Regions from separate parts of the Pantoea sp. Ep11b genome, predicted to be linked through region 1. Evidence: predicted binding sites of a transcription regulator. Region 1 holds the regulator's gene; each other region holds the start of a gene.
What was found. The regulator CRP, encoded in region 1, controls carbon source genes, mostly activating them, when cyclic AMP is high. The targets are predictions, from matches to a motif close to ATGTGANNNNNNTCACAT.

Region 2: AB1748_RS11205 (sugar transporter) is a predicted target of CRP. The motif match lies at 3,220-3,237, and genes of this name have one in related genera.
Region 3: AB1748_RS03385 (YjcB family protein) is a predicted target of CRP. The motif match lies at 3,465-3,482, and genes of this name have one in related genera.

What each region holds. Positions count from the first base shown of each region.
Region 1 covers NZ_CP160631.1:48,138-58,936, forward strand. Annotated here, with positions in the region: gene tauA (taurine ABC transporter substrate-binding protein) at 1-768, opposite strand, end outside; gene AB1748_RS00345 (LacI family DNA-binding transcriptional regulator) at 1,004-1,984, shown strand; gene AB1748_RS00350 (LysE family translocator) at 1,986-2,588, opposite strand; gene AB1748_RS00355 (hydrolase) at 2,647-3,663, shown strand; gene AB1748_RS00360 (YheU family protein) at 3,668-3,886, shown strand; gene AB1748_RS00365 (phosphoribulokinase) at 3,948-4,817, shown strand; gene AB1748_RS00370 (OsmC family protein) at 5,061-5,465, opposite strand; gene crp (cAMP-activated global transcriptional regulator CRP) at 5,770-6,402, shown strand; gene AB1748_RS00380 (YccS/YhfK family putative transporter) at 6,460-8,535, shown strand; gene AB1748_RS00385 (aspartate aminotransferase family protein) at 8,537-9,757, opposite strand; gene AB1748_RS00390 (aminodeoxychorismate/anthranilate synthase component II) at 9,839-10,414, opposite strand; gene AB1748_RS00395 (putative adenosine monophosphate-protein transferase Fic) at 10,456-10,799, opposite strand, start outside.
Region 2 covers NZ_CP160631.1:2,357,065-2,367,863, reverse strand. Annotated here, with positions in the region: gene rhaD (rhamnulose-1-phosphate aldolase) at 1-42, shown strand, start outside; gene rhaM (L-rhamnose mutarotase) at 32-346, shown strand; gene AB1748_RS11220 (TetR/AcrR family transcriptional regulator) at 380-1,030, opposite strand; gene AB1748_RS11215 (DUF1471 domain-containing protein) at 1,337-1,594, shown strand; gene AB1748_RS11210 (DUF1471 domain-containing protein) at 1,645-1,902, shown strand; gene AB1748_RS11205 (sugar transporter) at 1,980-3,164, opposite strand; gene AB1748_RS11200 (hypothetical protein) at 3,384-3,644, opposite strand; gene AB1748_RS11195 (MFS transporter) at 3,804-5,054, opposite strand; gene AB1748_RS11190 (LysR family transcriptional regulator) at 5,149-6,039, shown strand; gene AB1748_RS11185 (ROK family transcriptional regulator) at 6,173-7,390, shown strand; gene bioD (dethiobiotin synthase) at 7,504-8,202, shown strand; gene AB1748_RS11175 (nucleobase:cation symporter-2 family protein) at 8,383-9,759, shown strand; gene osmV (osmoprotectant ABC transporter ATP-binding protein OsmV) at 9,898-10,799, opposite strand, start outside.
Region 3 covers NZ_CP160631.1:726,300-737,098, reverse strand. Annotated here, with positions in the region: gene AB1748_RS03405 (NCS2 family permease) at 1-1,290, opposite strand, end outside; gene AB1748_RS03400 (glutathione S-transferase family protein) at 1,627-2,292, opposite strand; gene soxR (redox-sensitive transcriptional activator SoxR) at 2,332-2,817, opposite strand; gene soxS (superoxide response transcriptional regulator SoxS) at 2,919-3,344, shown strand; gene AB1748_RS03385 (YjcB family protein) at 3,588-3,869, shown strand; gene AB1748_RS03380 (ATP-grasp fold amidoligase family protein) at 3,924-4,874, opposite strand; gene AB1748_RS03375 (oligosaccharide flippase family protein) at 4,883-6,139, opposite strand; gene AB1748_RS03370 (transposase) at 6,664-7,059, shown strand; gene AB1748_RS03365 (DMT family transporter) at 7,985-8,944, opposite strand; gene AB1748_RS03360 (AraC family ligand binding domain-containing protein) at 9,021-9,848, opposite strand; gene ssb1 (single-stranded DNA-binding protein SSB1) at 10,107-10,646, opposite strand.

The sequences.
Region 1 (10,799 bases):
GCTCAGACGGGAGAGCTTACTGAGGTTCTCCGGCTGCTTCAGCCAGCTGTCGGGGCTGTTAAGATAGGCCTGCTGAGCCTCGATCGCGCTGCGGGCGAAAGCGGTAACGATCTCAGGATGTTGCTCCGCAAAATCTTTGCGCACCACCCAGACATCCAGCGTTGGCGATCCCCAGCGGCCAACGTCTGCCGAGTCGGTTAACACCCGGCCCTCTTTTTCCAGCTCGTTCACCGCCGGTGCCCAGACGTAGGCGCCATCGATATCGCCCCGCTGCCAGGCCGCGATAATGGCGGGCGGCTGCAGGTTCACCAGCTGGACCTGCGACGGTTTAATGCCCCAGTGTTTCAGGGCCGCCAGCAGGCTGTAATGGGTGGTGGAGATAAAGGGTACGGCGATACGCTTGCCGATGAGATCCTGGGGGTTCGTGATGCTCTTCTTCACCACCAGCGCTTCAGAGTTCCCCAGCTGAGAGGCGAGTAAAAAGGCTTCGATCGGCAGCTTCTGCGCCGCTGCGACCGCCAGCGGGCTGGAGCCGATATTGCCGATCTGCACGTCGCCGGAGGCCAGCGCGCGGAGCACGCCCGCGCCGCTGTCGAATTTGCGCCAGTCAACGCTGGCCCCGCTCGCTTTAGCAAAAGTGTTGTCGGCCTGCGCCACCTTTGCCGGTTCCGCTGAGGTCTGCCAGGCGACGGTGACGTTGACCGCCTCTGCCCTGAAAGCCAGCAGCGCCAGCGCCGCCGCTAAAAATGTTAAACGTGTTGCTGCCATGATCGCGTCCCCCTGTTTTTATCGTGGGGGCAGTGTCTCCGGGCGCTATAATTTCATAAAGGAATTAAAAATTATCCCCTATAGAAATAAGTTCTTAGATCACTATCTGCAAACGTAAGTCGGAAATCGCAATTGCTGAAAAAGGCTAAAGTAAGCAAAAATGTCAGGCGCTCACATTGTCCCTGTGTTATTGATATGCATTCCCAATTACTGCCTGTTAAGGTCTCTGTATCTGATGTCGATCGAGAAAGTCGCTCAGCTGGCTGGCGTCTCTAAAGCCACGGTATCGCGGGTTCTCAACGCGAATCCCGGCGTAAAGCCTCATACGCGTGAAAAAGTTCTGGCGGCCATCTCTGCCTGCGACTATCAGCCTAACCTGCTGGCGCGTCAGCTGCGCACGGCGCAGAGCCACATGCTGCTGGTGCTGATCTCGGATATCACCAACCCCTTCTGTTCGCGCGTGGTTCAGGGCATTGAGGCCGAAGCCGAACTGCATGGCTACCATATCCTGCTCTGCAACTCCGCCTCGCAGCTTCAGCGCGAAGCCGCCTATCTGAGTCTGCTGACCGGCAAAGTGGTGGATGGCGTGATCACGATGGATGCGGCGTCCGGCTTACAGGATCTGCAGGCGCTGATTGCGGGTGCGCCCTGGGTGCAGTGCTGTGAATTCGATCCTGCCATCCCCGCCTCTTCCGTCAGTATCGACCACCTTGAGGCGGCGCGTGACACCGTCCACTACCTCGCGGGCAAAGGGCGACAGCGCATCGGGCTGGTGAATGGCGACATGCGCTACCTCTATTCGCATCATCGGGAAAAGGGTTACCGGCAGGCGATAGAGGAGCTGGGCCATGCGTGGTCTGCCGTCGCCTATACCTATGAAATTACGCCCGAAGCGGGGAGTCAGGCGCTGCGCGAACTGATGGCGCTGCCGCAGCCGCCCGATGCGGTGTTTGCCGTGTCCGATGTGCTGGCAGTAGGCGTGGTTCACGCGGCGCTGGAGGCGGGCCTGCGCGTGCCGGAGGATCTGGCGGTCGTCGGATTCGATGGCGTGCCCTTTACCCGCAGCCTTAACCCGCCGCTGACCACCATCGAGCAGCCGATGAACGAACTGGGCGCACGCAGCGTGCAGTTGCTGCTGCAGAAGATCCGTCAGCCTAACGCGCCAGTGATCCATGAGGTATTGCCCTGGACGCGCGTTGAACGCGCATCCAGCTGACTCAGTGCCAGATTAACAGGACGCAGGCGGCAGTCAGCAGCCCCATCGCCAGATTAAAGATTTTCCAGGCGCGACGGCTGCGCAGGATGCGGCCAATCATCGCGCCAAATCCCATCCAGATGACGCCCGAGACCAGGTTAACCAGAAACATGCCGACGCTAATCGCCATTACAGAGTGACGATAGGCGTCACCAGCCAGGCTGAAGCTGGCGACCGCGCCCAGCGCCATCAGCCAGGCCTTGGGATTGATCAGCTGCAGCAGCCCGCCCTGCCAGAACGGCATAGGCGCATCCGGTGCCTGGTCAGTCTCCAGCTTCTCGTAGCTGGCGGTGGCGATTTTCCACGCCAGCCAGAGCAGATAGAGGCTGCCGGCAATTTTCAGCACCAGATGCAGCGAAGGATAGAGCAGGATCAGCCCCCCCACGCCAAAGGCCACCATCAGCAGCATCACCTGCATCCCGATCATGATGCCAATCATCAATGGAAAGGTGCGCACGAAGCCAAAATTAGCACCCGAGGCGGTGAGTAACATATTATTGGGGCCGGGCGTAATCGCCGCGACCCAGAGAAAGCCCAACATTGAGAAGAAAAGACTCAGTTCCATGACAATCGGGTACTCCCTGCCCCGGTAAGAAAAAACCTCTCGAAGCTAACAGTGTGATATGGAACAGACAAGCTTTTACCACATGAAATTTACCGGACCGGAAAACGAGCAGTTCACGCCGCCTGCCGGGCTGCGTAACGCGCATCTGCAGACGATGCTGCCGCGTCTGTTACGCCGGCGCAGCACGCTGGTTCCCCACTGGCAGCGTCTCGATCTGCCGGATGGCGATTTTGTCGATCTCGCCTGGAGTGAAGATCCGCACTCTGCGCAGCATAAGCCACGCGTGGTGCTGTTTCACGGGCTGGAGGGAAGTTTTCACAGCCCCTATATTCACGGCCTGATGACGATCTGCCGCGCGCGCGGCTGGCTGGCGGTGGTGATGCATTTTCGCGGCTGCAGCGGCGAACCTAACCGGCTGAACCGCATCTATCACTCTGGTGAAACCGACGACGCCCGCTTTTTCCTGCGCTGGCTGCACACCCGCTGGGGCCGCGTGCCTACCGCCGCCGTGGGGTTTTCGCTGGGCGGCAACATGCTGGGCTGTCTGCTGGGTCAGGAGGGCGCCGCCGCAGAGGTCGACGCTGGCGTGATTGTTTCAGCGCCGCTGCTGCTGGAGCCCTGCAGCGTAAAACTGGAACGCGGTTTTTCGCGCTTCTATCAATACTATCTGCTGGCACAGCTCAAGAAGAATGCCCGCCGTAAGCTGCACGCCTGGCCGGATACGCTGCCGGTGAATCTGGCAGAGCTCAAGGGGCTGCGGCGACTGCGCGACTTCGATGATGCGATTACGGCGCGCGCCCACGGTTTTATGGATGCGGCAGATTACTATCATCGGGCCAGCGCCATGCCCTGGCTGAAGCAGATAGAAAAACCGCTGCTGATCCTGCACGCCCGGGACGATCCCTTTATGAGTGATGAGGTGATCCCGCAGAGCAGTCAATTATCTGCCACTATTACGTATCAACTGACATCACACGGCGGCCACGTAGGGTTTGTCGGCGGCACATTACGCCAGCCTGAAATGTGGCTGGAACAGCGCATCCCTCAGTGGATCGCCCCTTTTCTGGATAACTGATCTCGTGATTATTCCCTGGCAACAGGTCTCGCCTGAGACCCTTGAAAACCTGATTGAAACCTTTGTGCTGCGCGAAGGCACAGACTACGGCGAGCAGGAGCGCAGCCTGCTGGACAAAGTGGCGGACGTGCGACGTCAGCTGGAAAGCGGTGAAGTGGTGCTGGTATGGTCAGAACTGCATGAGTCGGTCAATATTATGCCGCGCAACGCCTTTCGTGGCTGATGCACCCGCCGCCATTTCATGCTAACAATGCCTGTTACCCGATCTCACAGGGAGCTTCTCTATGTCTGCACGTCATCCTATTATCGCGGTGACCGGTTCCAGTGGTGCAGGAACCACCACCACCAGCCTGGCGTTTCGCAAAATCTTTCAGCAGCTTGATCTTCATGCGGCGGAGCTGGAGGGCGACAGCTTTCACCGCTTTACCCGTCCTGAGATGGATATGGCGATTCGTAAAGCGCGCGATTTAGGACGCCACGTCAGCTACTTCGGCCCCGAAGCCAATGACTTTGGCCTGCTGGAGCAGAGCTTTAAAGAGTATGGCTATAGCGGACAGGGGCAGTCGCGCAAATATCTGCACACTTACGATGAGGCGGTGCCGTGGAATCAGGTGCCAGGCACCTTTACGCCGTGGCAGCCGCTGCCGCAGAACACCGATATTCTCTTCTATGAAGGGCTGCATGGCGGTGTGGTAACGGCGCAGCACAATGTGGCGGAGCAGGTTGATCTGCTGGTTGGCGTGGTCCCGATTGTAAACCTGGAGTGGATCCAGAAGCTGGTGCGCGACACCGGCGAGCGCGGCCACTCCCGTGAAGCGGTGATGGACTCGGTGGTCCGGTCGATGGAGGATTACATCAACTTCATCACGCCCCAGTTCTCCCGCACCCATATCAACTTTCAGCGTGTCCCGACCGTAGATACCTCCAACCCGTTCGCTGCCCGTGCCATCCCATCGCTGGATGAGAGTTTTGTGGTGATTCATTTCCAGGCGCTGGAGGATATCGACTTCCCCTATCTGCTGGCGATGCTGCAGGGCTCCTTTATCTCGCACATCAATACCCTGGTGGTGCCGGGCGGCAAAATGGGTCTGGCGATGGAGTTAATTATGGGCCCGCTGGTGAAGCGGCTGATGCAAGGCAAACGGATAGAGTAAGGGACGGCATGCGCAGGCTTCAGGAAGGTCGCTACAGGCAAAACCCGGACACAAAGGATCTGACAGCAGCCCATAAGCTCAACACGCAGGGAACCGGATCAGAAGAGGAAAGCGTCCCCCGCCAGGGACAGCGCGGGACGAGCGGTCAGGGACTGGCTCAGGCGACCTTCTGATCTGACCCGGTTCTCTGTGCAGGCACGGTCTTACAACAGCGTGCCGGCAACGTTAAAAATCCTGCGGCTATTACAGTTCAATCACTTCGTAGCTGTGGGTAATCGTTACGCCTTTACCCAGCATGATGGCGACCGAGCAATATTTTTCCGCCGAAAGATCGACGGCGCGTGAGACCGCTTTATCCTGGAGTGCTTTGCCACTGACGATAAAATGCAGGTTGATGTGCGTAAAGATTCGCGGCGCCTCTTCACGACGTTCTGAGGTCAGTTTTACTTCACAATCAGCCACATCGTTGCGGCCTTTTTGCAGAATTGATACCACGTCGATTGCGCTGCATCCGCCCGCCGCCATCAGCACCATCTCCATTGGGCTGGGCGCTTTATCCCCTGAATTGCCATCCATCAGGATCTGATGGCCCGATGAGGATTCTCCGAGGAATGTCAGCCCTTCTACCCATTTCACTCTTGCCTGCATGATTTTTGCTCCGGAATATGCTGTTTTGTCGTCAGAGTACGCTTTCCCCTGGTAAACAGCAATCCGGAGAAATCCGCCCGTAGCTGAAGCGAGACAACAGAAGACAGTCGGCTTAAGCTGTGCTACAAACAGTGCTGAAAATATTTTTCGTCACCCGATGACGAAGCCGGGAAGAATGATGCGCACTGCGCCTGATGCGGCCCGAATAATTTCCTGAAATGGAAAACGCTTGAAGCTTTCACCGCCTGACAGGGAAAACTGCCCCCTGTGTTTTGGGCACGATTACAACAGAGGATAATAGCGAATGGTTCTCGGCAAACCGCAAACAGACCCTACACTCGAATGGTTCCTGTCCCATTGCCATATTCACAAGTATCCATCCAAAAGTACGCTGATTCATCAAGGTGAAAAAGCCGAAACGCTTTACTACATCGTGAAAGGTTCCGTTGCGGTTCTGATTAAAGATGAAGAAGGCAAGGAGATGATTCTTTCCTACCTGAATCAGGGTGATTTTATTGGTGAGCTTGGCCTGTTTGAAGAAGGCCAGGAGCGCAGCGCCTGGGTACGTGCGAAAAGCGCATGTGAAGTGGCAGAGATTTCTTATAAGAAGTTCCGTCAGCTGATCCAGGTTAACCCTGATATCCTGATGCGACTCTCGTCGCAGATGGCGCGTCGCCTGCAGGTCACGTCTGAAAAAGTGGGTAATCTCGCTTTCCTTGACGTGACCGGGCGCATTGCACAGACCCTGCTTAACCTGGCGAAACAGCCAGATGCCATGACGCATCCCGACGGCATGCAAATTAAAATCACTCGTCAGGAAATTGGCCAGATTGTTGGTTGTTCACGCGAAACCGTGGGCCGTATTCTGAAGATGCTGGAAGATCAGAACCTGATCTCCGCACACGGCAAAACCATCGTCGTTTACGGCACCCGCTGATTCCTGTCACCCACGGCGTGATGGCAACATCACGCCGTTATTGTTTGTGCTGAGCCGATGTGGCGTCGAATAATCTACCACCCTGAAGTGAACTACGCCCTGCGGCAAACGCTGGTGCTCTGCCTGCCGGTGGCGCTGGGCTGGCTGGCGGGCGACCTGCAAAAAGGCCTGCTCTTCTCGCTGGTGCCCGCCTGCTGCAATATCGCTGGTCTGGATACCCCGCATAAACGCTTCTTCAAACGCCTGATCGTGGGCGGCAGCCTGTTTGCCCTCGGCAGCTTCCTGATCCAGTGGCTCACCCTGCAGGCGGTGCCGCTGCCGCTGATCCTGTTCGCCATGTCGCTGTTGCTCGGAGTAACCGGAGAGATCAGTCCACTGCATGGCCGTCTGCTGCCCGGCACCCTTATCGCCGCCATCTTTACCCTGAGCCTGGTGGGTCGCATGCCGATCTATGTTCCGCCCCTGCTCTATATCGGCGGCACGCTCTGGTATGGGCTGTTTAACTGGTTCTGGTTCTGGCTGTGGAAAGAGCAGCCGATGCGCGAGAGCCTGAGTCTGATCTACCGCGAACTGGCTAACTACTGCGACGCCAAATATACCCTGCTGACACAGCTGACCGATCCGGAGAAGGCCCTGCCGCCGCTGCTGGCTCGCCAGCAGAAAGTGGTCGACCTGATCAACACCTGTTATCAGCAGATGCATATGCTGTCGGCCAGCCGCGACCACAGTCATAAGCGGCTGACGCGCGCCTTTCAGGTGGCGCTGGATCTGCAGGAGCATATCTCAGTCAGCCTGCATCGGCCGGAAGAGGTGCAGAAGCTGGTGGAGCAGAGCCACGCCGAAGCGGTGATCCGCTGGAATGCCAAAACTATCTCGGCCCGGCTGCGGGTGCTGGCGGATAATATTCTTTATCACCAGTTACCCGAACGCTTTGCGATGGACAAGCAGCTCGGCGCGCTGGAGAAAATCACCTGGCAGCATCCCGACAACCCGGTCGGGCACTTCTGCCTCTATCACTTCAACCGGATTGCCCGGGTCCTGCGCACGCAGAAACCGCTCTATCAGCGCGACCTGATGGCCGACCGCCAGCGCCGCCTGCCGCTGCTGCCTGCCCTGCGCAACTATCTCTCCCTGCGCTCCTCGGCGCTGCGCACCGCCGGTCGTTTTGCGGTCATGCTGATGCTGGGCAGCGCACTGGCGCTGTTCTTCAACATTCCCAAGCCCTACTGGATCCTGATGACCATCATGTTCGTCAGCCAGAACGGCTACAGCGCCACCCGTGTCCGCATCCAGCACCGGGCGCTGGGCACGTTTGCCGGGCTGGTGATCGCGGCCGCTACGCTGCGCCTGGCGGTGCCGGAGTCACTGGTGCTGCTGATCATGCTGGCGATTACCTTTATCAGCTATCGCTTTACCCGTCAGTTTTATGGCTGGTCGATGATTGGCTTCACGGTGACTGCCGTTTATTCGCTGCAGCTGCTGTCGCTGAACGGCGCACAGTTTCTGCTGCCGCGCCTGATGGATACGCTGATGGGCTGTCTGATCGCTTTTGGCGGAATGCTCTGGCTCTGGCCGCAGTGGCAGAGCGGCTTACTGCGGCAGAACGCGCATGATGCGCTGGAAACCTATCAGGATGCGCTGCGTCTGCTGCTGGGCGATGAGCAATCACCCGACAAACTCGCCTACCAGCGCGTGCAGGTGAATCAGGCGCACAATGCACTGTTCAACTCCCTGAATCAGGCGATGCAGGAGCCGGCATTCAACGCCCAGTATCTGAAAGATATGCGGCTCTGGGTAACGCACAGCCAGTTTATCGTCGAGCACATTAATGCGATGACGATTCTGGCGCGCGAACACACCATGCTCACGGCCTCGCTGGCCCAGCGCTATCTGCAATCCTGTGAAATCGCGCTGCAGCGGTGTCAGCAGCGGCTGGAATATGATGGGGCAAGCTCACAGGTTAATCTGCTGGATGAGCTGGAGAATATCAGTGAGGGGCCGGTGACGGTCGTGGAGCAGCATGTGCGGCGCATTCTCGATCATCTGAGCGTAATGCACACTATCTCTTCACTGGCGTGGAGCCAGCGACCGCAACATGGCCGCTGGCTGATCCGTCATTTACGGAAAAGCTGATTCAGCCGTTGAGCACCCTGCCGACCGCCGTGGCGAAGCGATGCATGCCCTCTTCGATGTCAGCCGGTTCAATGATCAGCGACGGCGCGAAACGCATTACGTCAGTCCCGGCGACCAGCACCATCACCCCTTCTGCCGCAGCGGCATTCAGGATGTCGCGCGATTTACCGGCATGCTGAGGCTTCAGCGCCGCACCAATCAGCAGGCCTTTGCCGCGGATATCGCTGAACAGATCATACTTCGCGTCAATCGCCTGCAGCGCCGTCACAAAGTGCTGACGACGCGCTTCCACGCCCGCCAGCACCGCCGGGGTGTTGATGATATCCAGCGCGGTTTCGGCGATGGCGCAGGCCAGGGGATTCCCGCCATAGGTGGTACCATGCACGCCCGGTGCCATCGTCGAGGCGATCTCATTGGTGGTCAGCATGGCGCTGACCGGGAAGCCGCCGCCCAGCGCTTTGGCAGAGGTCAGGATATCGGGCTGAATGCCATAGTGCTCATAGGCAAACAGCTTGCCGCTGCGCCCCATGCCGCTCTGCACCTCATCCAGCACCAGCAGCGCCTGATGCTGATCGCAAAGCTCACGCAATCCCTGCATAAAGGCCGGAGTGGCCGGCATCACGCCGCCTTCGCCCTGAACAGGCTCAACCACGATGGCGCAGGTATGGTCGTCGATCACCGCTTTTACCGCATCCAGATCGTTGAACGGCACATGAACGATATCCGCCGGTTTAGGCCCGAATCCGTCTGAATATTTTGGCTGCCCGCCGACCGTGACGGTAAAGAGCGTCCGGCCATGAAATGCGTTGTGGAAGGCGATGATCTTGCTTTTGAACGGGCTGTGACGCTTGCAGGCGTAATAACGCGCCAGCTTAAACGCCGCTTCGTTGGCTTCGGCGCCGGAGTTCGCGAAGAAAACGCGCTCGGCAAAGGTCGCGTGTATGAGTTTACTGGCAAGACGCAGCGCCGGTTCGTTGGTGAAGACGTTGCTGGTGTGCCACAGCGTCTCACCCTGGCTTTTCAGCGTCTCCACCAGCGCAGGATGGCAGTGTCCAAGTGCGGTGACGGCGATGCCACCCGAGAAATCGATATACTCTTTGCCCTGCTGATCCCATACACGGCTGCCCTTGCCTTTTACCGGCACGAACTGCGCAGGTGCATAAACAGGCAAAATAACGTTATCGAACGTCTCCCGCGTGACCGCAATTTTTTCGGCTGCCATTGATGACCCCATTTGAATGATGTTTGTGCAATCATGAAATAATAATCACAAAATATGCATAAAAAATCACTCAAAGGCAACTTATTGCGTCAGGAAATTGCGCAGCAGCTGGTGCCCCTGCTCGCTGAGAATGCTCTCGGGATGGAACTGCACGCCCTCCAGCGCAAGGGTTTTGTGGCGGAATCCCATGATTTCGTCGGGTTCGCCGTCACGCACTGTCCAGGCCGTTATCTCGAACGCCTCCGGCAGGGAGTCGCGTTTGACGATCAGCGAATGGTAGCGGGTCACCGTAAGGGGATTGTTGAGATGGCGGAACACACCCTGACCGGTGTGCTGAATGGCGGACGTTTTACCGTGCATCACCTGACGCGCCCGTACTACCTGTGCCCCATACGCCTGGGCGATAGCCTGATGCCCCAGGCAGACGCCCAGCACCGGCAGCTTCCCGGCAAAGTGCCGGATCGCCGCCAGCGAAATGCCTGACTCCGACGGCGTGCAGGGACCTGGTGAGATCACCAGATGAGTCAGCGGTAAGGCCGCCATCTGCGCCAGGGTGATAGCATCATTGCGCACCACCTGCACCTCTGCACCCAGTTCGCAGAAATATTGATAAAGATTCCAGGTAAAGGAGTCGTAGTTGTCGATAAGCAGCAGCATGAACCATCCAGAGTGATAACCCGCGCGGCTATTCTACGCGGTTACGCCGCCTCACTCACCACTTTCGCAAACACCTGCTCCAGCGGCTCCAGGTCTCCGGCTACGCCAGCCTGATTCGCCGCTTTCCAGCTTTCCGCATCCGTCTCATCCCACGACAGCAGATAACCGGCATGCAGCGCCAGCTGTTCGAAGAAGATGCGCTGTGCGCGGCCATTTCCATGACGGAACGGATGCAGCATATTGATTTCACAATAGTAGTGCGCGATGCGGCGGATAAACTCCTCGCGCGGCAGCTCCGCCAGCCCCTTCTCCTCCTCCAGCGCGGCCATCAGTGCGTTGCCCTCTTTTTCGATATATTCGAAATGGCAGAACGGCGTCTCATCAC
Region 2 (10,799 bases), 1.6 Mb from region 1:
TGGCAACCGGCACTGGATGTGGGGCCAGCCAATGCTGCGTAAAGCCTTTGTGATGCAGGTGAAGCCTGATTGTCATGCGGAGTATGAGCGCCGTCACGCACCGATCTGGCCTGAGCTGGCCGCGACCCTGAAAGCGCATGGCGCACATAACTACGCCATCTGGCTGGACGCCGGGCGAAACCTGCTGTTTGCCAGCGTGGAGATCGAGTCAGAAGCGCGCTGGAACGCGGTGGCGCAGACGGAGGTCTGCCAGCGCTGGTGGGCCTCAATGAAGGATCTGATGCCGTCGAATGCCGACAACAGTCCGGTCAGCCAGCCGTTAAAACCGGTATTCTTCCTGAGCTGAAAATAAGAAGGGCGGCCATGCCGCCCTGATTCCTCACGCTCTGGCCCGGCACACACCCGTCAGGGTTGGCCACATCGCCATTAACGTTTCTATAATGCTCTCCAGATCCTCACGCTCTGCGCCTTCACGCGCCCGCACCGACATCCCCTGCAGCAGACAGCCCAGATAGCGGGAGAGCGCAGCAATATTGACCGATTCCCGCAGTTCTCCGCGTTGCTGGCGCGCCAGCAGGAACTCACTCAGTCCCTGCTCCTGCAACTGATGCTGCTGTTGCAGCATCGTGGCAATCTCGGTGGACGCCGCCGACAGCGCGGAAGAGGTGCAGATAAAGAAGCAGCCGCCAGGTGAATCGCGCTCGGTGAAACAGGCTGCGGTGGCGCGGAAATAGGCTTCAATAGCCCGTTCCACCGCCAGCTGGTCATCGGCTAAGGCCGCCTGGCGCTCTGCGCTGAACTTCTCTATGTAGCGATCCATAGCCGCACGAAACAATCCCTCTTTATTCACAAACTCGGCGTAGAGCGTGGGCGCTTTTGCGCCGGTTGCCGCCACCAGGTCAGCCAGAGAGGTTCCTTCATAGCCGTGGGTCCAGAACAGAGTCAGTGCTTTATCGAGAGCGGCATCGCGGTCGAACACTTTGGGCCGGCCACGGCATTTCTTTACATCGCAATCCTGAACCTGGCTCATACATCCTCACTTGTTCTGAAACAGAGTATTAAATTACCGATCATTATAAAAATCTGCAAGGCCCGCAGAAAGTGAGCGTGACAGCGGTTGCCATTTTGTGCGTTCGCACCCCGTTTTCGCCCCTGAGGTTAAATCAGAAAAGGGCCTGAAGCCCATAATCACGCTGCTTCGCGAATAAAATAACGCTCATTAAATAAATATTGACGACCGGCAGCGGCAGGATCTATCATTTATTTAAAGGTCGTTAATTAAATAGCGACAACCTGTTTCAGACCCAATGAACTGACTAACTCAAGAGAGATTATTATGAACACTATCAAAACGACTCTGGCGGCACTGGCACTGACTACCCTGACTTTTGGCGCTTCAGCCGCCGATCTCGTCACAAGCGAACCTGCCAGTCAGCAGCCTGTTGGCACCATCGCGGTTCAGGGTGGCAGCAACCTGAGCTCGGTTGAAGCACAGCTGAGTGCGAAAGCAGATGAAGCTGGCGCGAAATCGTTCCGTATCACCTCAACCAGTGGCCAGAACAAGCTGCACGGCACTGCGGTGATCTACCAGTAAGGAAGCGTTTTCCGCCGATAAGCGCGTTGAAAAATCAGAGTGCAGGCATCATGAAAAGAATCATGATTGTTATGGCGGCGGCGCTGCTGAGCGGCTTCTCTTTTGCCAGCGTTGCCGCGCAGCAGGTCAGTACGATCCCGCTGGATCAGCAGAAAACAGGCGTAATCAGCGCAACAGGCAGCACCAGCCTGACGTCGCTGGAGCAGCAGTTGTCAGAAAAGGCCAGCGATGCCGGAGCAAAGTCTTTCCGCATCACTTCGACCTCTGGCAGCAACAACCTGCATGGCACCGCCATTCTCTATAAATAAGTGTCAGTCACGGATTGTAGTGAACAGGCTTCAGATAACCCGCGTATCTGAAGCCTTTTTTATGCGTGCAGCGGGATTCAGCCGTTGCTGCGCAGCTGCGGATAACGGCGGAAGATCCAGACACACCAGAGCAGGGCGACCAGACCGATCATCCCGCCGACATTGCCGACCTCAGCCATGCCCAGATGCAGGCTGACCTGATTGCCCAGCAGCGCACCCGCGCCGATACCGATGTTGTAGATGCCGGACATCAGCGACATCGCCACATCCGTGGCATCCGGCGCCAGCGAGAGAACCCGCACCTGCATCGCCAGACCGATCATCATCATCGCCATCCCCCAGACAATGCAGAGCGTTGAAATGGCGGCAGGGCGAATGGCCGCAAAAATCAGCAGTCCCATGCAGAGTGTAATCAGCGCGATTGCGGCGATCAGCAGCGCAGAGGGGAATTTATTGCCCAGCGTGCTGAACAGAATACTGCCGACAATGCCCGCAGAGCCAAACAGCAGCAGTAGCAGAGTGGTGAAGTTGCCACTGGATTGCGCCACGTTCTGCATAAAGGGTTCGATATAGCTGTAGGCGGTGTAATGCGCGGTGACAACCAGCGTCACCAGCAGATACATGCTGACCAGCGCCGGGCGACGAAACAGCATCGGCACGCTGCTAAGGGAACCGGTGTGTTCGCTGGGCAGGCGCGGCAGGATACGCACCAGCATAATCATCAGCACCAGCGCCGACAGACCAATCGCGCCAAAGGTGGTGCGCCAGCCCAGATACTGACCCACCACGCGGCCAATCGGCACACCCAGCACCATCGCCAGGGCCGTACCGGTCGCCAGCATACTGAGCGCCTGCGTCTTCTTACCGGCTGGCGCTACACGAATCGCCAGTGAGGCGGTAATCGACCAGAACACGGCGTGCGACAGGGCGATACCCACCCTGGAGACCATCAGCGACCAGAAATCCCAGGCGACGGTAGAGAGCGCATGGCTGATGACAAAGACGGCGAAGAGCACGCCCAGCAGCAGCCGTCGCTCGACGTTGCGGGTCAGCAGCATCAGCGGCAGGGAGAGCAGGGCAACGACCCAGGCGTAGATCGTCAGCATAATCCCGACATCCGCCGTCTGCATGGAGAAGTCTGCCGCGATATCGGACAGCAGGCCAACCGGCACAAATTCGGTGGTATTAAAAACAAACGCGGCGATGGCCAGCAGGACGACGCGAAGCCAGGCCGTTTTACGTGAAACAGTTGTTGGTTGCATTAAGGTGTCAAATCAGTCAGTACGGCGGGTAAGGATGGGGCAGACCATCCCGCGAAAGTGACTTGTGTCACAAATTACTGAACATTGTAGTGAATAAAGCGGGAAGAGGAACCCTGAAACGCATTTTTAATACGGAAATTTTCGCATCCTCAGCGGTGAGGCGGGATAGCTGCCCGGTGCCTTACGGCCGTCGCGCGTCGCCACCTTCCGCCTCTCTGACTAGCGGGAAAAGGGCGTGTGCTTCAGGGCCACGCTTTGCTGACCGTCCGGTGCGTCATGATGGTTAAGCGGGCAGCAGTTCTCACAGCCAATGGCACCCGCATAATATTTTTTTGCCTGCAGGATGGCGGCGTTCACATGGTAAAAACTGCCCAGAAACAGTCTGTTATCCATGTCCGGCAGCCAGGGGCAACCCGCCGCATGCACCACATGGTTATTGTTATATCCCGATTGTTTATTGACGTAATAGTAGAGGGCCACAGGCGTTCCTTGTTGCCGTGAAAAGGCAAAGCAGACGAATTATTTCAATACGAACGATTATAGCGGGAAATGCACGCGTTGTGGTGAGCGGATTGACAGGATAGGGTCGGGACAGGATACCGCCAGACCCGGTACAAAGCCGGGTTCCGGCGGGATTCGTCAGAGTTTTTTGCTGTGCAGCCGCCAGGCGACCAGCAGCGCCAGGATCAACAGGAAACTGATAAACAGCGTTATGCCACGCCAGCCATACTCATGCCAGAAGAAGCCGCCCAGCGTACCCGCCACGCTGGAACCGGCGTAGTAACTGAACAGATAGAGCGAGGAGGCCTGGCCCCTGGCCCGGCGCGCGCGCGGGCCAATCCAGCCGCTGGCCACGGCATGCGCGGCAAAGAAACCGGCGGTGAACAGCATCATGCCAGGCAGAATCAGCCAGAGAGCGTTAAAGGCGGTGATCAGCAGGCCCAGCAGCATCATCGCGGTGGCACCCAGCATCACCGGCCCGCGTCCCAGGCGGCTGGTCAGCGCCCCCGCTTTGGGTGAACTCCAGGATCCGGTCAGGTAGACCACTGACAACAGTCCTACAACCGCCTGACTGAGATGCCAGGGGGCCTCCAGCAGACGGTAGCCGATATAGTTAAACAGCGTGACGAAGGCCCCCATCAGCAGGAATCCTTCGGCAAACAGCCAGGGCAGGCCGGGATCGCGCCAGTGCAGCCGGAAGTTAATCATCAGGTTACGCGGACGCAGCGGGATGGGGCGAAAATGGCGCGAGGCAGGGAGGATCTTCCAGAACATCAGCGCCGACGCCAGTGAGAAGCAGCCGATAACCGCCACGGCAATCCGCCAGGTGAACAGGTCGGTCAGCACCCCGCTCAGCAGACGGCCGCTCATCCCGCCGATCGAGTTCCCGCTGATATAGAGGCCCATCGAAAAGGCGACGACCCGCACATCCATCTCTTCGCTCAGGTAGGTCATACCCACCGCCGCGACGCCGCTGAGCGACAGCCCCATCAGCGCCCGCATCAGCAGAATGCCGTGCCAGCTGGTCATCGTGGCCGAGAGCAGGGTGCAGAGCGCCGCCAGCATCAGGGCGGTGACCATCACCGATTTGCGGCCAATCGCATCCGAGAGCGGTCCGGTGACCAGCAGCCCCAGCGCCATCAACCCGGTGGAGATCGAGAGCGACAGACTGCTGGCCGCGGGCGAAACGCCAAACTGCTGCGACAGAACCGGCAGGATTGGCTGAACACAGTAGAGCAGGGCAAACGTGGCCAGTCCGGCAGAGAACAGCGCCAGCGTCACGCGCATAAACTGGGGCGTACCCCGGCGGATATAACCTGAAGCCGCAGTGGTCGCAGGCGCACCTGGCGCCGCGTCGTCATCTGCCGTGGCCTGAATTGAGCGACTCACACATCTTCCTTAAAGTCAGAAAACTGTCGTCAGCTTAGGAAAGCGGCATTATGATGTCTAATATATTAATAATCTCAAATAAGACGTTTAAGATATGAATATCGAACTGCGGCATCTGCGCTACTTTGTGGCGGTGGCAGAAGAGCTCCATTTCGGGCGGGCGGCACAGCGGCTCAATATCTCTCAGCCCCCGCTCAGTCAGCAGATCATCCAGCTGGAGGCGGAAACCGGCGCCAGGCTTTTTCATCGCACTAACCGCAGCGTGCAGCTTACGGCGGCGGGTGCGCAGCTGCTGAGCGATGCCCGGACGATTCTGTTGCAGGTTGAGCAGGCCGCCGACCGCGCCGCCCGACTGCACCGTGGCGAAGAGGGAGAGCTGCGCATTGGATTTACCTCCTCCGCACCCTTTACCGCAGCGGTCTCTGACGCCCTCTACCGTTTCCGGCAGCAGTGGCCGCAGGTGCACATCCAGATGCAGGAGATCAACACCCGCCAGCAGCTGGCGCCCTTGCTGGATGGACGGCTCGATCTCGGCGTGATGCGCAACACGTCGCTGCCCGCTGGACTGCATCATCAGTTACTGCTGAGTGAGCCGCTGTGTGCTGTGGTACACAAGGCGCATCCGCTGGCCAGCGCAGAGCGCATCTCGGTGTCGGCCCTGGCCACTGAGCCCTTTGTCTTTTTTGATCCGCAGGGGGGCACCGCGCTCTATAGCGACATTCTGGCGCTGCTGCACCGTTATCACATTAAGCCCTATATCACCCAGGAGGTGGGCGAGGCGATGACGATTCTGGGGCTGGTGGCGACCGGTCTGGGCGTCTCCATACTGCCCGCCTCCTTTCGCCGGGCGCGGCTGAGTGACCTGGTCTGGCTGCCCTTAACGGAAGAGGATGCGATTTCTGAACTCTGGCTGGTCTGGTCAGCCGCCCGCGAGAAGAGTGCACAGATGGAGAACATGATGGCGCTGCTGCAGACAAAGCGGTGATGAAACCCCCGCCACATCTCATCATTCTGTGCGATAAATCACATATTTAATCAAATATTTGACGCTGTTGCCTGATCTGCATCACCATGGCGCATCTTTATTTAGAAGCGCGAAAATAACCGGGAGCAGGGTTGTGAATCCGGACAGTCAACCTGGCCACATTGACCAGATCAAGCAGACCAATGCAGGCGTCGTTTATCGATTAATTGACCTTCACGGTCCCATTTCGCGCATCGAACTCTCCCGCCGCGCCCAGCTCGCCCCGGCCAGCATTACCAAAATTGTGCGGGAAATGCTGGATGCCCATCTGGTTCAGGAGACCGAATTTCAGGAGCCGGGCAGTCGCGGTCGCCCGGCGATTGGCCTGATTCTGGACACTGACGCCTGGCACTATCTGGCGATCCGCCTGCATCGCGGCGCCATGACCTTTACGTTGCGCGATCTCAGCAGCCGTGCGCTGGCAGAAGAGAGCCTGCCGCTGCCGGATGAGTCTGCGCAGCCGCTGCTGAACGCGCTGATTGAACAGGTCGATGCCTTCTTTATCCGCCACCAAAGGAAGCTGGAGCGTCTGACGGCTATTGCCATCACGCTGCCCGGACTGATAAATGCCGCGTCCGGCGTGGTGCACCGGCTGCCGGGTTATCAGGTGCGTGATATGCCGCTGGGCGATGCGCTGGCGTCGCGTACCGGGCTGCCGGTCTTTGTGCAGCATGATATTTCAGCCTGGACGCTGGCAGAGTCGCTGTCTGGCGCGTCACGCGGCGCGCAGGATGTTATCCAGATCGTGATTGATGAAACGGTGGGGGCTGGCGTGATCAGCGGCGGTCAGCTGCTGCATAAAAGCGGCAGGGCGCTGGTCGAGATTGGACATACGCAGATTGATCCCTACGGTCAGCAGTGCTACTGCGGGAATCATGGTTGCCTTGAAACCGTAGCCAGCACCGGCAGCCTGCTGGCGCTGGCGGCCCAGCGTCTGCCTGCGCAGCCTGACAGCCTGCTCAATGCGCAGCCGCTGACGCTGCAGTCACTGTGTGCAGCCGCCCAGTCAGGCGATCGCCTGGCGCGCGACACCATCGCCAGCGTAGGACATCACGTTGGCCGGATCCTGGCAATGATGGTCAACATCTTTAATCCACAACATATTCTTATCGGTTCTCCCCTTAACGCGGCTGCCGATGTGCTGTTTCCGGCGGTGCGTAACACCATCCTGCAGCAGTCACTGCCTGCCTACAGCGCGACGATCCAGCTGGCACCCACGGAATTCAGCGAGCCGGGAACGCTGGGCGCAGCGGCGCTGATCAAAGATGCGCTTTACAGCGGTCATCTGTTAGTGAAACTGTTGCAAGGTTAAGCGGGCTTAATCTTGCGCTAACGCAATCTGTTCTCATCCTCCATTCTTTAGAATGCCGGTTCGCAACAAGGTTAATCACCGATTAACCGCAACGGTCCAAAAGGAGAAGTGGAGTGAACAGACTGTTTGTTACCGGCACCGACACCGCAGTGGGTAAAACGGTAGTGTCACGCGCCCTGTTACAGAGTTTTATCCGCCACAGGCTGAGCGCCGTCGGCTACAAGCCTGTCGCGCGAAGTGCGGCCAGCACCGCTGATGGCCTGCGCAATAAAGATGCCCAGGTGCTGCAGAGCGCCTCATCCCTGGATTTGCCCTATCAGGCCATTAACCCGCTGGTTTTTCAGGAGGAGGAGATCTGCACCCATCCCGGTCAGCACATCGATTATGGACTGCTGACCCGGGGACTCCTCAGCCTGTCGCAGCAGGCCGAACGGGTGGTGGTGGAGGGCACAGGCGGCTGGCGCAGTCTGATGAATGATGGCCGTCCGCTCTCCTGCTGGGTCGTGGAGCAGCAACTGCCGGTGGTGATGGTGGTCGGCATTCAGTCAGGCTGTATCAGTCATGCCCTGTTAACGGCAGAGGCGATAGCCCGGGATGGGCTGCCTTTGGTGGGCTGGGTCGCGAATCGCATCAACCCGGGGCTGGCCCACTACAGCGACATCATTGAGGTTCTGCGTGAAAAGATTGCCGCGCCGCGGCTGGGCGAGCTGCCTTACCTGCCGCGTGCCGAACAGCGTGATCTGACCCCCTATATTGATATTTCCCTGCTGGAGCAGAGCGATCTGCACGCTGTGAGTGCAAAGATCGCCTGATTATGAAACAAATCTCTTCATCTCAGTCAGCGATGAGCCTAAAGTTTCAGGCTTATCGCTGTCTTCCTTTGCTTAATTCCTCTTTTAAATCAATGCGCTAATCAGAATAGTGCGAGTTACTAGCGTCATGGCGCAGAAAATGCATTACCTCCACTTATCATCCAGAGGTGGAGCATCATTATGTCGCACTCGCACGAGCAAGGTTTGTTATACGGGCTGGATGCCCGCATTGGCCCCGTCCCGGCATTCATCGCCGCGCTGCAACATCTGCTGGCCAGCGTGGTCGGGATTATTACGCCGCCCCTGATCATCGGCTCAGTGCTGGGGCTACAGGCCTATACACCCTATTTGATCAGCATGTCGCTGTTTGTCTCTGGTCTGGGCACTTTTTTACAGTCCCGGCGTATCGGGGGCATCGGCGCCGGGATGATCTGTCTGCAGGGCACCAGCTTCGCCTTTCTGGGGGTGATTCTGTCCGGCGGACTGATGGTGAAAGGCCGTGGCGGTTCACCGGAAGAGATTATGGCGATGCTGTTTGGCTGTAACCTGGTGGCGGCGCTGATCCCGATTCTGATCAGCCGCTGCGTCGGTTCGCTGCGCAACGTGCTGACGCCGGTCGTGACCGGCACGGTAATCACCCTGATTGGCATCAGCCTGATCAAGGTCAGCATCACCGACTGGGCGGGCGGCCACAACGCCGCCGATTTTGGATCGCCCGGCAACCTGGCGCTGGGGGCGCTGACGCTGCTGGTGATCGTGGCGCTGAACCGTGCGCGTAACCGCTGGGCGCGGCTGGTGGCGGTGGTGGCCGGTATCGCGGCAGGGTGCGTGGCGGCGGCCTTAACCGGGCACCTGCCACTGAAGATGATAACGCCGGAGCACGGGATCGTGCTGCCGGCCCTGTTCCGGTTTGGGTTTGCCTTCGACTGGACGATTTTCCTGCCCATCGCCCTGGTCGCCGTCATTGCGGTGATCGAGGCCGTGGGCGATCTCACCGCCAACTGCCTGATCTCGCAACAGCCGATTACTGGCAAGCCGTTTCAGCAGCGGCTGCAGGGCGGCATCGTCGCCGACGGCCTGAGTTGCGTGCTGGCGGCGGTGTTCTCCGCTTTTCCCAACACCACTTTTGCTCAGAACAACGGCGTTATCCAGATGACCGGTGTCGCCAGTCGTTACGTGGGTATGCTGCTGGGGATTATGCTGGCGCTGCTGGGGCTTTTTCCCTTTATCGGCTCGCTGCTGCAGCAGATCCCGCCGCCGGTGCTGGGCGGTGCAACCATCGTGATGTTTGGCAGCGTGGTGGCCGCCGGTATCCGGGTGATGACGCAGCGGCCGCTGGGCCGCCGCGAGATGCTGATTGTGGCCATCGCCTTTGGTATCGGCCTGGGGGTAGAAGCGGTGCCGGAGGTACTGAAGCAGTTCCCGCCGCTGATTAACAGCCTGTTCGGCCATGCGGTGACGACCGGCGGCCTCCTGGCGATCGGGCTGAACCTGGTCCTGCCGGACGAAGGGCAGATGGCAGAGGCCGCTGAGGCGGAGAGGCTGACGGAGAGCTAAACTGCCTGACGATCCAGACAGGCAATGCAGAATTTCACGCGAAGGGCGCCATTATTGTTAGCAAAGCATAGCGGGCCAGGGATGGCGTCACCCAACAGAGGCCAGCCTGGCCCCCGTCAGGTGATGGACAGGCGTGAATTACGGATTCAGACGACGACGGGTACGACCTGAGCTAAGGTAATCCGCGATGTAATCCTGCGAAATCTCCCCACTGTAGCGCCCCTCTTCATCGACGATCGGCATCCAGACGGTGTTGTGCTCATAAAGTTTGGAGAGCACGACGCGCAGGTTCTCCTCCGCTTTACCCGTAACTTTGAAGGTGTGCAGCTTCTCTTCGCAGCGGCCGCTGACGTTTCGTGCCTCGCGGCGCTTCACAAAGCCCAGCGGTTTGCCATCCTCATCGACCACGGTAATCGAGCGCATATCGTTCTCATCCATGGTGCTAAAGGCTTCCTCCAGCGGCGTGGCGCGGCGCACGGTGATAGTCGGCTGCTGCTCGGTCACGTCGCCCGCCTGCACCAGTAGCAGACGCTTCAGCGTGCGGTCCTGGCCAACAAAGGAGCCGACAAACTCATTGGCCGGGGTCGCCAGCAGCTCATCCGGGCTGGCGCACTGCACGATTTTACCCTGACCAAATACCGCGATGCGGTCGCCCAGCTTCAGCGCCTCGTCGATATCGTGGCTCACCAGCATCACGGTCTTCTTCAGCTGACGCTGCATCTCCAGAAACTCATTCTGGATCACTTCGCGGTTAATCGGGTCAACCGCACCAAAGGGCTCATCCATCAGCAGCACCGGTGGATCCGCCGCCAGCGCACGAATCACGCCGATACGCTGCTGCTGACCGCCTGACATCTCACGCGGATAGCGATGAAGAAACTTTTTGGGGTCCAGTGCGACCATGCTCATCAGCTCGGTGGCCCGCTCGTGACACTGCTTTTTGTTCCAGCCGAGCATCCGCGGCACCACGGTAATGTTCTCCTCGATGGTCATGTTGGGAAACAGACCAATCTGCTGGATCACATAGCCGATATTGCGGC
Region 3 (10,799 bases), 680 kb from region 1:
GATGTTGAGCTTACGCCATTCACCGGCGAAGAGACGGCCGACCACCAGACTGGCGAAGCCGATCATGATGCCGGTCACGATGTTACAGGTCAGAACGATGATTACCGCCGTGAGCAGGCCCGACATCGCATCGACAAAATCATTGAAGTCGATCTTCGACACGTTGCTGAGCATCAGCAGGCCGACATACATCAGGGCCGGGGCGGTAGCGTAAGCAGGCACCAGATACGCCAGCGGTGACATAAACAGGATCACAAGGAACAGCAGACCGACCACAATCGCGGTCAGGCCGGTTTTGCCCCCCGCCGCCGTACCGGCCGCCGACTCAATGTAGACCGCCGCCGGAGACGCCCCCACCAGACCGGCAAACAGGCTGCTGACGGAATCGGTGGTCAGCGCGCGGCCACCGTTAATGATCTGCCCCTGTTTATCCAGCAGACCGGCCTGGCCCGCCACCGCGCGGATGGTGCCGGTAGCATCAAACACAGCCGTCATCACCAGCGCCAGGACGCTGGGCAGCACCACAGGCTGCATTGCGCCCATAATGTCCAGGCTGAACAGCAGCGACTGACCACTGGCGTCGCGCAGTGCGGGCAGCGCAAACAGCCCCTGATAGCTGACCGCCGGGTCAAATATCAGCCCCAGCAGCGAAATGGCGACGATCGTCAGCAGAATGCCACCCGGCACCCGACGCTTCTCCAGGCCGATAATCGCGGACAGCCCCAGCAGCGTCATCATCACTGGAAAGGTGGTGAAGTGGCCCAGGGTCACCGGCAGGCCCGGTCCCGGATTTTTCATGACCAGACCCACGCCGTCAGCCGCAATCAGCAGCAGAAACAGGCCGATCCCGATGCCGGTGCCGTGCGCGACGCCCATCGGCAGGTTACGCAGGATCCAGGCGCGAATGCCGGTCGCCGAGATCAGGGTAAACAGCAGGCCCATCAGGAAGACAGCGCCCAGCGCGACCGGCACGCTGATGTGCTGCCCCAGCACCAGGCTGAAGGCGGTGAAGGCGGTTAAGGAGATGGCGCAGCCCACCACCATCGGCATATTGGCCCACAGCCCCATGACGATGGAGCCAAAGCTGGCGACCAGGCAGGTGGCAACGAAGACCGCAGAGGGAGAAAAACCGGCTTTTCCCAGCATCCCCGGCACCACAATCACGGAGTAGACCATCGCCAGGAAGGTGGTGAGTCCGGCCAGAATTTCCTGACGCACGCTGCTGCCGCGCGCCGAGATCGAGAACCAGGCGTCCAGTTTTCCACTGGCCGGGCGTGATTCAGTTGACATAGTTGAGCCTCAAAAATTTTTGTTGTGTGGATCGCTCTGCGACCATCGCTGTCCCTGGAATAAGCGGGTAGACGGCGTCACTGCCCGGCGTAACCCGGCAGGCAAACGTTTACCTTGCCGCAGATAGTGGCCCGTCAGACGCGGCCAGATAAAAAAGGCAGGCGATTATCCGGCGTTTAGCCGTCCATTTTCAACTGTCAGAGGGAGATTCTTCAGGATCAGGAGCGCATGGCCGGGCTGAGAGAGGGCGACGGAAACGCCGCCGTTAACGGGATTTCAGGGCGTTATGAGTCGCCTGTCCGGGGCCGGACCCGGCCAGGCGGCCTGGACGCCCGGTCAGCCGGGCAGTGAAAGTTCGCCGCCCTGCGCAATCGCCCGCTGCCAGGCGGCACGCTGCTGCACGGTGTTCAGCCATTTCTGCGTGGCGGGCATCTGATCAAGTCCGGCGCGCTGCGCCAGGGCGAGCAGCGGGAAGCTCATCTGGATATCCGCAATCGTGAGATGCGGGCCGGCAAACCAGTCGTGGGCGGTCAGATGCTGTTCAATCATCGCCATGTGCGGCTTAAGCTGTTTATCCAGAAACGCCTTCTGCACCCCTTTACCAAAGGCTGCGCCTACCGGCCTTAGCAGCCAGGGCACCGGCTTTTTCCCCATCTGCCCGAAGATTAATTTCATTACCAGCAGCGGCATCAGGGAGCCTTCGGCATAGTGCAGCCAGTAGCGGCACTGCAACCGCGACGCCTCATCATTCACCTTCAGCCTGAACGTCTGGTCATATTTCTCTTCAAGGTACTCAAGAATGGCCCCGGATTCAGCGACCACCTGGTTGCCGTCGGTGATGACCGGCGATTTCCCCAGCGGATGCACTTTTTTCAGCGCCGCCGGGGCCAGCATGGTCGGCTCGCGCTGATAGCGTTTGATCTGATAAGGCACTTCCAGCTCTTCCAGCAGCCACAGCACCCGATGCGAGCGCGATTTCTCAAGATGGTGAACGGTGATCATCGTGGTTCCCTGTGTGTTGACCTCCCCTCAGTATAGACGTCACTCACCTTCCGCATGTCTGTCATCCTGTTCGGGATCAAGCAGCACGGCTCCGGAACCCTGCTGACCCAGCCGATCGCCAGGGTTGCGCAGCGGACAGTCGCGCATCGACAGACAGCCGCAGCCGATGCAGCCATCCAGGTCATTGCGCAGGCGGGTCAGCGTTTCGATCCGCTTGTCCAGCTCTTCGCGCCAGTGCTGCGTCAGCGCATCCCACTCCGGCGTCGACATGCGCTTGTTGGCCGGAATGTGGTCCAGACTCTCGCTGACCGTCGCCAGCGGAATACCGATGCGCTGTGCAATCTTGATAATCGCGACGCGGCGCAGGACGTCACGGCTGTATCGCCGCTGATTGCCACTGTTACGGGTACTGAAGATCAATCCTTTCGATTCGTAGAAGTGCAGCGCAGAGACCGCGACGCCGCTGCGGCGCGCCACTTCACCCGGCGTTAAGACCGGTTTTGGATAGTTACGTTCTTTTTTCATCTCAGCCTTTACCTCAAGTTAACTTGAGGAATTATACTTCTTCTCCATCGGAACGACTAAACTCCTGTTACCTCTTTATTACACACCAGAAGGATGAGGCCATCATGCAAGAAGAGATCATTCATTCCCTGACGCACTGGATTGACCAGAACCTTGATAAGAGCCTGTCGATTGACGAAGTGGCCGCAAAGTCGGGCTATTCGAAATGGCACCTGCAGCGTATGTTCCGTTCGGTGACGAAACAGACGCTGGGTGGTTATATTCGTGAACGCCGTCTGACGCTGGCGGCAGAAGCGCTGTCGCAGACGCAGCGCCCGGTTTTCGATATCGCGATGCAGTATGGTTATGACTCGCAGCAGACCTTCTCCCGGGTGTTTCGTCGTCAGTTTTCACAGACGCCGACGGCTTATCGTCACACCATGCGTCGTCAGGCCATCCAGCGCCCTCGCCTCCTGAGTTTTGGCTGCAACGACACGCTGAACAGCTTTACCCAGCGCACCACAGGCGAGTGCTGCCCGGTTCGCTGATTGACCGATGCGCCTGCCCGGGCGCATCCCTCTGATTTCCCGCCGTTTATTCCGCCGCTGTTCATTTCATGCCCGCACCATGAGTCAGATTTTGTTCAAAATTTAAAATCGGGTGATATAATGTGACCCACGTCACACTTTGAACCTGATTTGACGGCGCAAAAGTCTTTCCTGACACGCTTTTCCGCCGCCGGTGATGTCCGCAGATTGTCAGGGATACTTACTGATATTGAGGTCCGGCCGATGGCTACGTTAACCGCCAGTTTTCTTGTTATGCGTTGGGAGTTGCTGAGCGCAGTAATGATGTTTTTTGCCAGCACCCTGAAAACTAAACTTCGTCAGGATAGCCGTCACGTCATGGCTTTTATGTGTGGCGGGATCGGTTTAGGCATGACCTGCTGGTTTGTGACCGGGCTGATGGGCATTACCCTGAGCATGGACAACGTGCATAACTTCCTGGCTATCTCAAAGCATGCCTTTATTGAGGCGATGAGCCAGGCGCCTGCTGACTGGCCGATGCCCTGATTTCTGCGCATAAAAAACCCCGCGAAGCGGGGTTTTTTATATTGCTGTGTGTGCTTAAATTTTCTTCAACATGGCAGGGATATTCACATCCTGCACTGTCACGCCCGGGCTCTGCGTTCCGCGACGGTCCTGAATCCACATATCTCCCATCATCTGATTTAAACCGCGATCCAATCCGGTTACCAGCCCTGCACCTGGGGTGAAGGTCAGTTCGCCAAAGTAGATCTGTTCGTCATGGATATACCAGTCCACACGCACATAGTCGAAATCACTGGCCAGCTTCTTGCTCAGTTCCAGCGCATGCTCCAGCGAAGGCAGGATCGGCGAGACATCCAGACCGGTGTCGCGAATCTTGTGATAGGCCTCGCTGAGGTTGTTCACATAGAAATTCATCGACAGCAGCGGCTGGCAGCGGTTGTAGATCACCTGCAACACATATTCGAACTTGCCATCACGCTTGTTGAACATATGGAACTTGTAATCGATCGGCGCGCTTTTGCCATCACCAATGTACTTCTCTACCAGAATGCGTGGTTTGATGTAGCGGTAGTGGATCTCACGCGCTTCGTTGGCGAAGTCGGTCTTCAGCCAGCGATAGCAGTCGTGAATGATCTGCTGCTTGCGCAGCGCATCCGGCTCTTCCAGCAGAATCTCCACCATGTTGGAGGCGTGGTTCGGCTTGATCACCGTGCCTTTCCAGCAGGGTAAGCTGTTCAGCGTGGTCGGGTCAGTGGTTTCGTGAACCAGCGGGATCAGGTACTCATTACCGATTTTCTCAGCAATAAATTCGCGCACCGAGTATTTATCTGACAGGCGACCATAGTTCTGGTAATCGCCGAAGATAAACTTACGGTACAACACCTTCTCGTTGAACACTTTTGGCTGACGCAGATTGGGCAGCTTTCTGAACTTATGGAAGTAGTAGATGCGGTCCTGATAAGCCCAGGGCATCTTCTTGATAAAGTACTGCACACTTCTTCTGAGTTCTTCTTTCAACTTGAGCATATCTGACCTCATTTGTAGGTTTTGTAGTTGAGTGAGGAAACCTGAATCTTTTGAATGACGCCGTTTTTAAAGAAGTAATTCATTACGGTCAGGGACAAGAGCTCTGAAAGGAAAACGCTCCACGCGGCCCCCATGATGCCGTGCCCCTGAATCAACCACCAGGAGAGCGGCAGACTGATGACCATCAGGCAGATGATTTTCCGCAGCAGGTAGTTGAATCCTCCCTCTTTAACCATGTAGCGATACGCTACCGTCCCCATTGCCGAAAAGCTGGTCGCTATCGACAGCAACGTAATGAGACTTCCTGACTGTGTGTATTCCGGCCCGTACAACGCAATGATGATCCGCTCGCCGTAAAGCGAAATAACCAGCAACATCAACAGGGAGACAGCCATAACATAGCCATTGAGCCGGGCAGCCAGCTTAATGGCTACCTCGCCGCGCTCTCTGAAAATTTCAGTGAAGCAGGAGGTGATAAGCGCCACCGGGATAAAAATCCAGGAGGCGGAAATGGTGTTAGCCGCCGCAAACAGGCCAAGATCGCGCGCGGGCGCGGTGCCCGCCAGAAACATCTGTGCGGCTTTAACCTGCACAGAGATAAAGATGCTGGAGATCGCCAGCGGCAGACCGGCATACATCAGATAACGCAGATAGGCGGTGCGCTTCTCGCGCGGCGGCATCTGATCCTGATGCTCCTGATAGAAATTGCGGCGTTTAATCAGGTAAGGCACCAGCGTCACGGCCACGATCGACAGCGTCAGCCAGAGCGGATTCAGACGCAGCCAGGCGATGGTGAAGCTGATGGCGAAACTCAGCAGCATTCCCACCGCGTTGGCGATCGTGTTCAGCCGCGAGGCAAGCCGGGCGTTGTTATAGACGCTGAAGGTGTCCTGAGTGACAAACACCGAAGCCACAAATGAGGCCAGTGCAAATGCCAGGAAGTTTTCCTGCATGTTGTACCAGACCCAGATTAAGACTGGCACCGATGTCGCCAGCAGCAGCACCATCCGCAGCGTGCGGGCGATCGTCATCAGACGCAGCCCTTTGGCCGCATTTTTGCTGACGCGCTTGAACAGAATGGTTTCGGTGCCAAAGATTGCAACGGTCTGCACCATTGCAAACAGTGAAGTAGAAAACGCCATCTGGCCGAACACCGTCGGACCAAAGGATTTCGCCACGTAAGACGTCACAAAAATGACGCCAAAAACGGAGATGATCTTTTCAGACATCATCCAGGCGGCATTCGACATTACGCTCAATTTCATCGACTCTTCCTTAGTATTACTCAACTACAACCGCTTCGGTACAACATCCCTGTAACGAATTAATAAGCGCTCAGTGGGCCTGGCGGAAATGTAAGACTTCAGACCAAACTGGTCCGAAAAGTGAGAAGTAAATCATATTCCGGAGAGTGAATTCAGGATAATTCTTATTATAAATGGCGCGAATCACTTCAAATGGAAACGATTTCAGGCTGAAAATAAAACAACCTTAAAGCGCCTTATCGGCAAATTAATCAGGTCGATAAGGCTAAATATCCAATGTACGTAGAATTTTTTCGTAATTTGGATGCGATGAATTTATAACAAAAACCCGCCTCCAGGAAGGCACGCCTGGCCGATAAGAATAAAATAAGATTTATCCCATGATGATATTTATTCCAAATATCTTAATTTAGGCTTCGCAATTCAACTCGCGCACTTTAATACTGCCTTAATAGAATCTTACAGTGCCAGAAATTATTAAAGTCATTCTCATCCATTAATCGATAAGAAAGGTAAGAGCATTTATGAGAAAGTCACGATACAGCGAAGATCAAATCACAAATGCCATTAAAGCTTCTGAATCGGGCGTGAAAGTCAGGGAAATCTGTGAAGAGTTAGGCATCTCTGAAGCCACGTTCTACAGCTGGAAGAAGAAGTTTTCTGGGTTGTCTTCGGAAGAAGGCAGAAAAATCAAGGATCTGGAAGAAAAACTGCAGAACATCACACGCGAACTGCAGATCCTCAACTCTGACAAAGAGATGCTGCAGAGCGTGCTGAAGCACTTCTTTACGACGAATGAAAAACGTCAGGCTGTGGATTTTCTGCAGAGTACTTTTGACATCGGCACCCGCCGCAGCTGCCGCTTATTGGATATCAGCCGCAGCGTCTACCACTATCCGTCAGGTACGGAGAACCGCTGAACCTAATGCTACCGCGCTTTTTAGACTTAACGCTGAGATTTGTTCTTACCAGAAGAGATGAAGATCATTTAACAGGACAATTGCGGCACCCTTTTCCGCTCCATTTATAACTAATGAATGGCTTCACGGCTAAGCTTCTTTTTTTGCGGTAAAATTGATTCACAACAGCAAAAGTCTCGCATTCCACGCCTTTTCTCCTCCTCCCGGCCCCGTTAACAGCGGGGCCGGGCCCTCTCGTTATCTGATAAGCCCTGCTAATCCCCGGAACTAAACACGCTGAATATGATTAAGCCGCTTTAAACATCGGCCAAAAAATCGTCACGTCTTTTTTAAGTTAACAATGGTCCTGACGAAAATCTTTCGGCTTCGCTTTAATTGTCGTGCAGTGCGTTAATTGCCTCTGCCGGGACCAGGAATAATCCAGGATAAATAGTTTATTGCTCCTTAACACTAACGTTATCTGTCTTACGCCTGCTTCTCTTCATTGCGCATCATTGATGCCAGAGATTAATATTTATTTATTAACGCAGCGGCGGAATTGTCTTACTCCTTTATCACTGAGTGAAGTTAATCGTGGTTTTTAACCCGCTTTTCTCAGGGCCAGACCACAATAAAAAGCCGTGGATAAAAGCGTAACGTCCATAATGTTGTCCCTTTTTCCCTGATTAATGACCGATATCTGAACAGTGAATCCCTTTTCGGTGCGAAAAGATCGGGGGAGAGACGGGTGTAAGAGGCTTTTTTTCACGGGTTAAGGGGGGATAACCAGGGGAAGCACGGGGAATCGCCTGGGTGCAGCGCCCTATGAAAACGATTTCGCGGCATAAATCTGCCGGAGAGCGAGCAAATCGGCATAGGGCTTAATCTTAAAAAGCCGCGCAGCGTCGTCTCTGCGCGGCAATCACCTGCTGTTTCGCGTGGGGGGTTAGTCGTTCACCGACACCACCCGCGGCTGAGGTTTGATACGCATGGCCCAGATTACGCCCGCCATCAGACAGAGAATCCCCGTGACGGTGAGCTGCGGCGGCCAGCGTTGATACCAGAGAAAAGTCCATAACAGGCCGAACAGGATCTCAAAAACGATCAGCGGCCCCATCAGCACGGTAGGCAGACGCTGGCTGGCTGCGTTCCAGCACAGGGTGCCGAGCCAGGAACAGAGCAGGCCAATCGTCAGCATCAGAGTGACAAACACGGCGGGCCGTGGCCCGAACGGCAGTGAAAATGCGGGCTGCTGCCAGGCGATCTGCACGCTGACCAGCAGATACATCACCAGCGCCATCGGCAGTGTCACCAGCCCCTGCGCGGTGGCCCAGGTCGAGGGCCGCAGTCCGGGATGCGTCCGCAGCCAGCGGGCGTTGCGCAGCGGATACCAGGTCCAGCAGATCACGGCCAGCAGCGCCAGCACAAGCCCGGTCAGGTAACGGCCAGGATCCAGCATCGCGCCCTGATTCTGCAGCTCCGCCGCGTTGACGCAGAGCAGCCCGGCGGCCATCATGATCAGCGCCGGAAACAGCCGCCGCCACGACAGCCGCCCTTCGAGATGGCCGTAACAGAGATTGGCCGTCACGGCGATCACGACCGGCAGCGTGCCGATAATCATGGTCGAAACCGGTCCGCCGGTCCGCTGAATGGCGTTCGCCAGAAAAGCATAATAGAAGAGGTTTCCCACCAGCGAGAGCTTAATGGCTTCGCGCCAGTCTGCTCGCACCAGCTGACGCAGACGGCGACGATCGTGCCAGGCCAGCGGCAGGGCGATCACGCCAAAGGCGACATAACGCCCCGCCGATTGCAGCGCGCCGGGGTAATCGGGCACCAGCAGCGGCCCGACAAAGATCAGCCCCCACATCAGCCCGGCAGTGATGGCAAAGATGACGCCAGCAAACATGATTTTTTCCCGTATGACGTTTTCGGGCAGTGTGGCGGATTCGGGCGGGCAATGCTTGTAGCAGATTGCGATCGCGTCAGGGCTGGCGCACCTGTTTCTGATAGCGTCCCGGCGTGATGCCATACCGGTGGGCAAAGGCGCGGGTCAGATGAGCCTGATCGGTTAAGCCCACCGCCGCCGCGACGCTGGCGGCCGGTTCACCCCGCACCAGCCGCTGTTTCGCCTCGTAAAGCCGGAAGGCCATCAGCATCTGATGTGGCGTGACGTGATAGTGCTGACGAAAGGCGCGTAAGAAGTGCCACGGCGACAGCGAAGCCAGCGCCGCCAGCTCATCCAGCCGTACCGGCTCGGCCAGGTTCGCACGCAGATAATCACGCACCAGGTCAAAACGATGACCGGTTTCGATCCGGCCCGGCGAGGCCATGCGTGCCAGCGGCCGGATCTGCAGCAGCAGTTCCGCGAGCAGGCCATGACGTGCCAGCTCAGACTCCGCCTGCCAGAGCCCGGCCAGCGTGCGGGAAAGCGGCTGTGCCACGCGCGGATCGGTCAGCAGCGCCTCGTTAAACCACCAGCCGCGGTCGCCGGTCAGCTCCTCCATCCGCTGCGGCTGGATATAGATCATCTGATAGCGCCACCCCTCCTCGCACGCCGACTCGCCGGTGTGCAGCTCATCCGGGTTCATCGTGACCAGCGAGTTGACCGGTGCCGTATACTGGGTGCCGCGATAGCGGAAACGCTGCGCGCCCGCTTCGATAGTGCCAATCCCAAAGGCTTCATGGGTGTGGGGCTCAAAGGCGTAACGGGAGATGTGGGCCTGATAGAGTTCCACACCGGGCAGTCCGGCAGGTTGCCGGAAACAGGCGCGATCTTTCTCATACGGGAAACTCGCCGGAACACCTTCCACGATTGACTCCTCTTCTGAACCGATGTGACCTTCAGAATGCCTGCGACCGGGGGCAAAATGCAAAAAATTGCGATTCACTGTGTGCACGACGGCACAGCAGACGTATTCATGGTATGAGGTGTGCTCGCCGCTGCGGCTATCCGGCGACGTGCCGCGCAGGAACGCGACACCGGCAGCGCGATCGGCGCGGGAACATGGACACAGCGCATAAAAAAAGCCCGCATCGCGGGCTTTTCGGCACTCTTTCTGCCAGTGGAATCAGAACGGAATATCGTCGTCGAAATCCATTGGCGGTTCGTTGTTGTTGCTGGCAGGTGCGCTCTGTGGCTGCTGCTGCGGACGGGACTGCGCGCCGCCGCTGAACTGGTTGTTGTTGCCCTGCGGCTGCTGCGGCTGACCCCAGCCGTTGTTGTTGCCACCGCCCTGCGCACCGGCGTTACCGCCCTGCTGACGGCCACCCAGCATCTGCATGGTGCCACCGACGTTCACGACCACTTCTGTGGTGTAACGCTCCTGGCCACCCTGATCCTGCCATTTACGGGTACGCAGCTGGCCTTCGATGTAGACCTGCGATCCTTTTTTCAGGTATTCGCCCGCGACTTCAGCCAGTTTGCCAAACAGCACCACGCGGTGCCACTCGGTGATCTCTTTGTTTTCACCGGTCTGCTTGTCACGCCAGCTCTCAGACGTCGCCAGCGTAATGTTCGCAACCGCGCCGCCATTGGGCATATAACGTACTTCCGGATCCTGACCCAGATTCCCGACAAGAATCACTTTGTTAACGCCACGACTGGCCATGTTGCTGTCTCCCGATGAGTTAATGCATACAGTCTAATCCATCAATTCTAACACGTCCTGCGCACTGTTTCCCACTTTAGAGCGGGGTTCCAGTTTTAATCTGCCCGCCGCCCGGACCACAGAGTACTGGATATTTATTCAGTCTATTTTTTG